Regions from separate parts of the Pseudomonas sp. KH_024_B2 genome, predicted to be linked through region 1. Evidence: predicted binding sites of a transcription regulator. Region 1 holds the regulator's gene; the other holds the start of a gene.
The links. Region 1 encodes sigma-54, which starts transcription at its own class of promoters, with help from an activator protein. Its sites were predicted from a motif close to ANTGGCATNNANNTTGCTNT; they were not measured.

Region 1 (4,956 bases):
GTCCTACTCTGATCGTGCAATCCTTGAACTGACCGGCAACGCCAACGAATTTTGCAGAAGCGCGGGCGTGCAGGCCCAGCTTGTTGATGATTTCAATTTCCAGAGCAGGCATCGCGATGTGGATCCTTTAGCTTAGGTCGCGGTGGCGAACCTGGACATTCTTCAGGGACTTCTGCAGGGCCTGGCCCAGACGTTCGGTCAGGTAGACGGAGCGGTGATGCCCGCCAGTGCAGCCAATGGCGATGGTAACGTAGGCGCGGTTGCTGGCGGCAAAACGGGGCAGCCACTTCAGCAGATACGTTGAGATATCCTGGTACATTTCCTCGACATCCGGCTGAGCAGCCAGATAGTCGGCGACCGACTGATCCAGCCCGGATTGCTCGCGCAACTCCGGTTTCCAATAAGGATTGGGCAAGCAGCGTACATCGAACACCAGGTCGGCATCGACCGGCATACCGCGCTTGAAGCCGAAGGATTCGACCAGAAATGCCGTGCCCGGCTCCGGCTGGTTCAGCAGGCGAAGCTTGATGGTGTCACGCAACTGATACAGGTTCAGATGAGTGGTGTTGATCTTGAGGTCGGCGAGGTCGGCAATCGGCCCAAGCAGATTGGTTTCATCTTCAATGGCTTCGGCGAGGGATCGATTGGCGGTGCTCAGGGGGTGGCGCCGACGGGTTTCCGAGAAACGCTTGAGCAGGGTTTCTTCATCGGCATCCAGATACAACACATCGCATTGGATGTGCCGGCTGCGCACTTCTTCCAGAAGCTCCGGAAAACGCGACAGATGGCTGGGCAAGTTGCGTGCGTCGATGGATACCGCAACCAGCGGTTGCGCCAGTTCGGTATGAATCAACGCGCGTTCGGCCAGTTCTGGAAGCAGGCCTGCCGGCAGGTTGTCGATGCAGTAGTAACCGTTGTCCTCCAATACATCGAGGGCGGTGCTTTTACCCGAGCCGGATCGGCCGCTGACGATAATCAAACGCATGATTAGTGACCGTTCTGCTCGTCCAGGACAACCTGGTACAGGGCTTCATTAGTTGCGGCGCTGCGAAGTTTTTCGCGCACTTCCTTGCGATCAAGCATGCTGGCAATTTGCCGAAGCAGTTCCAGGTGCGCATCGGTAGCGGCTTGCGGGACCAGCAGGACAAACAGCAGATCGACCGGGGCGCCATCGATGGCGTCGAAATCTATGGGGGCGTCCAGGTGCATCAAGGCACTGATGGGCGAGGTGCAGCCTTTGAGGCGGCAGTGTGGAATGGCGATGCCGTTGCCAAAACCGGTGGAACCGAGTTTTTCACGGGCGATCAGGGCCTCGAAGACATCCTGCATTTCCAGATCCGGCACTTCGCGGTGGATCAGGTTGGCAATTTGTTCGAGGGCTTTCTTTTTACTGCCGCCCGACACGTTCACGCAGGAACGGCCGGGGGTCAGGATGTTTTCAAGTCGGATCATGGGTTGGGAGTGTTAACGACCTGTTGCGCCCTGGAGGACACTTTGGGTCTTTTCCTTATGCTTTTTGAGTTGGCGATCCAGCTTGTCGGTGAGTGCATCGATCGCCGCGTACATGTCTTCATGTTCGGCGTTGGCGACCACTTCATTGCCGGGGATATGCAAGGTAGCTTCGATTTTCTGCTTCAGCTTCTCGACCGTCATCGTGACTTGCACGTTGGTGATCTTGTCGAAATGCCTTTCCAATCGCTCCAGCTTTTCGCCGATGTAGGCGCGCAGAGGTTCGGTCACTTCCAGTTGGTGTCCACTGATGTTGACTTGCATACAGCTTCTCCTTCGTTGCCAGTGCATAAGGCGGCAGGCTGGGTTGCCTGCCACTAGGCTGTGTCCGAAAACTGCCTGCGAGTTTTCGAACGCACCCTGGAACGCTGTGGCGTGGCCCGTTACATCAACCGCTTGCGTTCGCTCGAAGGCGCAATCCCAAGGGATTCACGGTACTTGGCGACGGTGCGGCGGGCTACCTGAATGCCTTGTGCCTCCAGTAAACCAGCGATCTTGCTGTCACTCAACGGCTTTTTCTGATTTTCCGCTGCGACCAGTTTTTTGATGATCGCGCGGATCGCTGTGGACGAGCATTCACCGCCTTCAGAGGTGCTGACGTGGCTGGAAAAAAAGTATTTCAGTTCGTAGATACCCCGTGGGGTATGCATGAATTTCTGGGTGGTGACCCGGGAAATCGTCGATTCGTGCATGCCCACCGCTTCGGCGATGTCATGCAGCACCAGCGGTTTCATCGCCTCATCGCCGTACTCGAGAAAGCCGCGCTGATGCTCGACGATCTGGGTGGCGACTTTCATCAGGGTTTCGTTGCGGCTTTGCAGGCTCTTGATGAACCAGCGGGCTTCCTGCAACTGGTTGCGCATGAAGGTGTTGTCGGCGCTGGTGTCAGCGCGACGCACGAAACCGGCGTACTGCGGGTTGACCCGCAGGCGCGGCACGGATTCCTGATTCAGCTCCACCAGCCAGCGTTCGTTGTCCTTGCGCACGATCACGTCGGGGACGACATACTCGGCTTCACTGGACTCGATTTGCGAGCCCGGGCGCGGGTTGAGGCTTTGCACCAACTCGATGATCTGCCGCAGCTCGTCTTCCTTGAGTTTCATGCGACGCATCAGCTGGCTGTAGTCGCGGCTGCCGAGCAGGTCGATGAAGTCGCTGACCAGGCGTTTGGCCTCGGTCAGCCAAGGGGTCTTGGCGGGCAATTGACGCAGTTGCAGCAACAGGCACTCGCTCAGATTGCGCGCACCGATACCGGCCGGCTCGAATTGCTGGATGCGATGCAGGACGGCTTCAATCTCGTCCAGTTCGATATCCAGCTCCGGGTCGAAGGCTTCGAGGATTTCCTCGAGCGTCTCGTCCAGGTATCCCTGATTGTTGATGCAATCGATCAGGGTCACGCCAATCAGGCGATCGGTGTCGGACATCGGGGCCAGGTTCAGTTGCCAGAGCAAATGGCTCTGCAGGCTCTCACCGGCCGATGTGCGGGTGGTGAAGTCCCATTCGTCGTCATCGTTGCTCGGCAGGCTGCTGGCGCTGGTCTGGTAAACATCTTCCCAGGCAGTATCGACCGGCAGTTCGTTGGGGATGCGCTCGTTCCAGTCACCTTCCTCGAGGTTATCCACCGTTGGGGCGGTTTCCTGATAGGAGGGTTCCTGAATATCGGTATTGGGTTTCTGCTCGACGTTGTCGGCCATAGGGTCGGCGTTATCGAAGTCGTCGCCTTCTTCCTGGCGTTCGAGCATCGGATTGGACTCCAATGCCTCCTGGATTTCCTGTTGCAGGTCCAGGGTCGACAATTGGAGCAGGCGGATGGCCTGTTGCAGCTGCGGTGTCATCGTCAGCTGCTGGCCCATTCTCAAGACAAGCGATGGTTTCATGGCAGGGGCTTAACACCTTATTCGCCGGCGCGCATGCGCCATCCACTACAGGGCGCCGAAGCGCCAAACATAAGCAAATTATATGCCTGAAGCGGGAGTGTTTGCCTAGAGCGCTGTAACAATAAATTTTTATAAGGCTTTATTGAGGTAGCGCTCTGGTGATTGGCTGAACACCTTGGGGCGAGTGTTTGCCTAGAGCACTGTAACAATAAATTTTTATCAGGTTTTATTGCTACCGGCGCTCTGGTGACTAGCCAGTCGCCTCGACTTACAGGCGGAACTCATGGCCCAGATACACTTCCTTGACCAGTTCGTTGGCCAGGATGGTTTCAGAGTCGCCTTCGGCGATCAGTTGGCCGTCGTTGACGATGTAGGCGGTCTCGCAGATATCCAGGGTTTCACGGACGTTGTGGTCGGTGATCAACACGCCGATACCCTTGGCCTTCAGGTGATGAATGATCTGCTTGATGTCACCCACCGAGATCGGGTCCACGCCGGCAAACGGTTCATCGAGCAGGATGAACTTCGGTGCGGTGGCCAGGGCACGGGCGATTTCCACGCGACGGCGTTCGCCGCCGGAGAGGCTCATGCCGAGGTTGTCGCGGATGTGGTGGATGTGGAATTCCTGAAGCAGGCTTTCCAGCTCCTGGCGACGCCCGGCCTTGTCGAGTTCCTTGCGGGTCTCGAGAATGGCCATGATGTTATCGGCAACCGACAGTTTGCGGAAGATCGACGCCTCTTGCGGCAGATAGCCGATACCGGCCCGTGCACGGCCGTGCATCGGCTGGTGGCTGACGTCCAGATCATCGATCAATACCCGACCCTGATCGGCCTGGACCAGCCCGACGATCATGTAGAAGCAGGTGGTCTTGCCGGCACCGTTAGGGCCGAGCAGGCCGACGATCTGACCGCTGTCGATGGACAGGCTAACGTCACGCACGACCTGACGGCTCTTGTAGCTCTTGGCCAGATGCTGAGCTTTCAGAGTTGCCATTACTGGGCCTTTTGCTCGTCGGTTTTCTTTTTCGGCTGGATGACCATGTCGATCCGTGGGCGTGGCGCAGTGACCGAACTACCGGTGGCGCGGCCTGCGTTAGCAACCTGCTTGACGGTGTCGTAGACGATTTTCTCGCCTTCGGTGGTGTTGCCGTCGTTGATCACTTTGGCACGGTCAATCAGCACGACGCGGTTTTGCGCCGCATGGTACTGGATAGTCACCGCATAACCCTGGACGGGTTTCGCGTCGGTTGGCTTTTGCAACTGCTCGAAGTAGGCCAGGTTGCCCACCGAGGTCACAACGTCGATCTCGCCGGCCGGGGTGCGGGTGATGGTCACGGTGTTGCCGGTGACCTTCATCGAGCCCTGGGTGATGATTACATCACCTTTGTAGGTGGCGATACCTTGCTTGTCGTCCAGTTGGGCGTCGTCAGCCTGAATCCGGATAGGTTGCTGGCTATCGTCCGGCAGGGCCCAGGCGCTCACGCTTCCCAGTGCTGCGCCCAGACTGAGCAAAATAGGGAGGGTTTTAACGAGCCTCATACTGTCCTCTTACGTTCGATAGCAGGTGTAT
Region 2 (4,956 bases), 1.2 Mb from region 1:
CTTGACGGCGGCGTCGGGGGGCCGGTGACGCAGGCCACAGGCATACAGCCCCGGGCTCTTAGCTCGGTCGATAAACGCGCACATTGGCATGCCCCTCACTGAGCAAATGGTGGGCATGCAGGCGACTCATCACGCCTTTGTCGCAATACAGCAGGTACTGGCGAGTAGGGTCCAGTTCCTTGAAACGAGCGTTCAATGCATAAAACGGCATCGCTTGTACCTCGATGCCAGGCAGCGCCAGCGGCTCGTCTTCCTGAGCATCCGGATGACGGATGTCAATCACGATCTGACCGGCCAGCGCTTCACTGACTTCTTCGACCTGCAAATCCTGGCCCAATTCATCGATAACCCGATCGATCGGCACCAGCTTGGCGTTCTCGAGCGCACGCTCGAGCACCGCCATATCGAACTGTTGTTCTTCGTACTCCACGCGGTTGCGCTTGGCGTGGGTCTTGGGGTTGACCGAAATCACCCCGCAATATTCCGGCATATGTTTAGCGAAGTCGGCAGTGCCGATCTCGTTGGCCAGATCAATGATGTCCTGCTTGTGACTGGCGATCAGCGGGCGCAGCACCAGCTTCTCGGTCACGCAGTCGATCACCGACAGATTCGGCAGCGTCTGGCTGGAAACCTGGGAGATCGCCTCACCGGTAACCAGCGCGTCGATTTCCAGCCGGTCGGCAATTCTTGAAGCAGCGCGCAACATCATACGCTTCAATACTACGCCCATATGACTGTTATCGACTTTACCGAGAATTTCTCCGAGCACTTCCTCGAACGGCACGCTGACGAATAGCACGCGCTGGGAGCTGCCGTACTTCTTCCAGATGAAATGCGCGACTTCCATCACGCCCAGTTCGTGGGCGCGGCCGCCGAGATTGAAGAAACAGAAATGGCTCATAAGCCCGCGGCGCATGATCTGGTAGGCCGCCACCGTCGAATCGAAACCGCCGGACATCAACACCAGGGTCTGTTCAAGGGCGCCCAGCGGATAACCGCCGATGCTGTTGTGCTGGCTGTGAATCACAAACAACCGTTGGTCGCGAATTTCCATCCGCACTTCGATTGCAGGCGTTTTGAGGGAAATTCCGGCGGCGCCGCACTGACGACGCAGCTGGCTACCGACGTATTTCTCGACTTCCATCGAGGTGAATTCGTGCTTGCCGGCGCGCTTGCAGCGCACTGAAAAGATCTTGCCCGGCAAGGCATCGCCGAAGTGCTGTTTGCACTTGGCGACGATGTCATCGAAGTCGCCCAACGGGTATTCATCGACCTGCAGGAAATGCGCGATGCCCGGCATGCAGCTCAGGCGATCCATCATGTCCTTCAAGGCTTTCGGCTCGCTGACACGGGTTTCCAGCACGAGGTTGTCCCACACACCGTTCACCACCACAGCCGGGTCCAGATCGCGGAGCACGGCACGGATGTTTTTGGCCAGCTGGCGGATGAAACGCATCCGTACCGGGCGGCTCTTGATGATGATCTCGGGGAAGACTTTTACGATTAGTTTCATGAAAACAGCGCGCGAGGGGCCAGCCGAAAAAGGGGGGCGCGGATTATAGCGGAAATTGCTCAAGGTTTAACCAGTTAATATGCAGATGGTTGCTCTCGCACTAAAACAGGGCGCGGCGGGCTTACAGAGCTACATTTCAGTGCGTTGGTTTTACGGAATTTCCCGTTTTCACCTTTATATGCGTGAGTTTGGGGCAAAAAACCCATCTCGGGGCACTGGCATGCAATTTGCTCCCTTGTGAGGCAGGTTGCCATGGCAGAGTATTCGCGCCGGCATCACCCACATTCCAAGGGCATCCACTACTAAGCCCGAAGCCACCCGGAGGACACTATGTCGAAGTCGGTTCAACTCATCAAAGATCATGACGTCAAGTGGATTGATCTGCGCTTCACGGACACCAAAGGCACTCAGCACCACGTGACCATGCCGGCTCGCGATGCGCTGGATGAAGCTTTCTTCGAAGAAGGCAAAATGTTCGACGGTTCCTCCATCGCTGGCTGGAAAGGCATCGAAGCCTCCGACATGATCCTGATGCCGGACGACTCCACTGCCGTTCTCGACCCGTTCACCGAAGAGCCGACCCTGATCCTGGTTTGCGACGTGATCGAGCCTTCGACCATGCAAGGCTACGACCGTGACCCACGTGCGATCGCCAAGCGCGCCGAGGAATACCTGAAGTCGACCGGTATCGGCGACACCGTATTCGTAGGTCCGGAACCAGAATTCTTCATCTTCGACGAAGTGAAGTTCAAGTCCGACATCTCCGGTTCCATGTTCAAGATCTTCTCCGAACAAGGTTCGTGGATGTCTGACCAGGACGTGGAAGGCGGCAACAAAGGCCACCGTCCAGGCGTCAAAGGCGGCTACTTCCCGGTTCCTCCGTTCGACCACGACCACGAAATCCGTACCTCCATGTGCAACGCCATGGAAGAAATGGGCCTGGTCATCGAAGTTCACCACCACGAAGTGGCGACTGCCGGCCAGAACGAAATCGGTGTGAAGTTCAACACCCTGGTTGCCAAGGCTGACGAAGTTCAGACCCTGAAGTACTGCGTACACAACGTAGCCGACGCTTATGGCCGCACCGCGACCTTCATGCCTAAGCCTCTGTACGGCGACAACGGTTCGGGTATGCACGTTCACCTGTCCATCGCCAAAGATGGCAAGAACACCTTCGCTGGCGAAGGCTATGCCGGCCTGTCCGATACCGCTCTGTTCTTCATCGGCGGCATCATCAAGCACGGTAAGGCACTGAACGGCTTCACCAACCCGTCGACCAACTCCTACAAGCGTCTGGTCCCAGGTTTCGAAGCTCCAGTAATGCTGGCCTACTCGGCTCGCAACCGTTCCGCTTCGATCCGTATTCCTTACGTGTCCAGCCCTCGCGCTCGCCGTATCGAAGCTCGCTTCCCGGATCCAGCAGCCAACCCGTACCTGGCCTTCGCTGCCCTGGTAATGGCCGGCCTGGACGGTATCCAGAACAAGATTCACCCAGGCGATGCTGCTGACAAAAACCTGTATGACCTGCCGCCTGAAGAGGCGAAAGAGATCCCACAAGTTTGCGGCAGCCTGAAAGAAGCCCTGGAAGAGCTGGACAAAGGTCGTGCGTTCCTGACCAAAGGCGGCGTTTTCAGCGACGATTTCATCGATGCTTACATCGCCCTGAAAAGCGAAGAAGAAATCAAGGTTCGTACCTTCGTACACCCACTGGAATACGAGCTGTACTACAGCTGCTAATCCAGTAACGCTTGCGCAAGCGGCGTAACAGAGGCCTCCTTCGGGAGGCCTTTTTTGTGGGCCATTTCTGACACGAATTCGGACCTCACCCCAAGACATTCACAGACAAATCCGACATTAATCCCGTTGCGGTGCACGTAGCCTGACAGCCCTCACGCCACACACCTCAACGGATAGAGCCATGAAAACAACAAATGCCCCCGGAACCTTACTCGTTACTCTCGCCTGCCTATCCCTACTGGCCTGCAGCAATACCAACGAAAAACCCGGGATCGAAAAGGAAGTCTTGCTCCAGAGCAGCAGCTCCTGGGACGGCACGCCCTACGCTTCCTATCCAAAAGGCAGCCCCGAACTGACCCTGCTCAAACTCAAGATACCTGCCAACACCGAACTTAAATGGCACACTCACCCAATTCCAAATGCAGCTTACATATTGGCCGGAGAGCTCACCGTGGAAGCCAGAGACAGCGGCCAGACTCGAGTACTCAAGCAGGGGCAGTCCTTGGCCGAGATGGTCGACACCGTGCATCGCGGCAAGACCGGCGACAATCCGGTAGAACTTATAGTGTTCTATGCTGGCAGCCAGGGCATTGCGCTGTCGGAGTAACGCGGCTCAATCCATCGGGAAATCTGAATGCGGCCATTTCTTCCATTCCTGCTTTTACTTCTCGCCCTGCCGGTGGCCGCGCAGATCTACAAATACACCGATGCCAATGGCAACACCGCCTACAGCAGCCAACCGCCCGATGGCACCCGCAGCCAGGCCATCGAACTACCGCCGCTCAACAGCGTCGAGCGCCAGCAACCCGTTCCACCACCCGTCAGCCCGACACAAAACACCAGTAAGCATGCCACTGGCGCTGCGTACGGGGTCCTGGAGCTGAGCGGATTGCCCAGCGACGAAGCCCTGCGCGCCAACAATGGCACCTTCACCGTGGACGTCCTGCTGCAACCGCGCCTGCAAGGCGGGCATCGTCTGCGCCTGCTGCTGGACGGCCAACCCTATGGTCAGCCGAGCAATGTCCCACGCCTGCAACTGGTGAATGTCGATCGCGGCGAGCATAGTCTGGCGGTGCAAGTGCTGGATGGAGAGACCATTGTGCAACAAAGTCCGACCGCCACCTTTACCGTGCAACGGGTGCATAAACCTTGATGCCTTCCAACAGTGCCCTGGCGCTCTGCCTGCTACTGATCGCTCTTCCGGCAGCAGCAGAGGTCTACACCTACATCGACGCCCAAGGGCATCGGGCCTTCACCGACCAACCACCGCCGGGCAACGCCAAACGTGTTCAATTGGCACCGGGCAATCGCATGTCAGCGAACCCGAGCGGAGCCACTTCAACGTCGTCAGCAAAAAAGCTCAGGAGCAACCGCTCTTCCACTATCAGATGTTGCGCGTTCTGGTGCCGGATCCGGATGCCACTATCCGCAACACCCAAGGCGAGCTGATTGTCAGCGTCACCAGCGAGCCCGGCTTGCAACGCGGTCACCGCTATCGCTTGTTGCTGGACGGCCGGCCGACCGCCGACCCAGGACCCAGCCCGGTATTTGCCCTGAGCAATATCGACCGCGGCAGTCATCACCTGGCGGTGGAAATTCTCGACGAGCAAGGGCGGATGGTCGAACGCACGCCCAGCCAGCCCTTCCATATGCTGCGTGTCTCCCTTGCCCAGAAGCGTCAGGCCAAACCTTGCACCCTTGCCGAT

Region 2: glnA (glutamate--ammonia ligase) is a predicted target of sigma-54. The motif match lies at 1,728-1,747, and genes of this name have one in related genera.

The regions. Positions count from the first base shown of each region.
Region 1 is NZ_CM174502.1:4,917,515-4,922,470, reverse strand. Features, by position in the region: gene AC3I0A_RS22880 (HPr family phosphocarrier protein) at 1-112, opposite strand, end outside; gene rapZ (RNase adapter RapZ) at 128-985, opposite strand; gene ptsN (PTS IIA-like nitrogen regulatory protein PtsN) at 988-1,452, opposite strand; gene hpf (ribosome hibernation-promoting factor, HPF/YfiA family) at 1,465-1,773, opposite strand; gene AC3I0A_RS22860 (RNA polymerase factor sigma-54) at 1,893-3,386, opposite strand; gene lptB (LPS export ABC transporter ATP-binding protein) at 3,655-4,380, opposite strand; gene lptA (lipopolysaccharide transport periplasmic protein LptA) at 4,380-4,925, opposite strand; gene lptC (LPS export ABC transporter periplasmic protein LptC) at 4,912-4,956, opposite strand, start outside.
Region 2 is NZ_CM174502.1:320,328-325,283, reverse strand. Features, by position in the region: gene thiI (tRNA uracil 4-sulfurtransferase ThiI) at 59-1,513, opposite strand; gene glnA (glutamate--ammonia ligase) at 1,844-3,250, shown strand; gene AC3I0A_RS01595 (cupin domain-containing protein) at 3,432-3,857, shown strand; gene AC3I0A_RS01590 (DUF4124 domain-containing protein) at 3,885-4,403, shown strand; partial or broken gene AC3I0A_RS01585 (DUF4124 domain-containing protein) at 4,403-4,956, shown strand, end outside.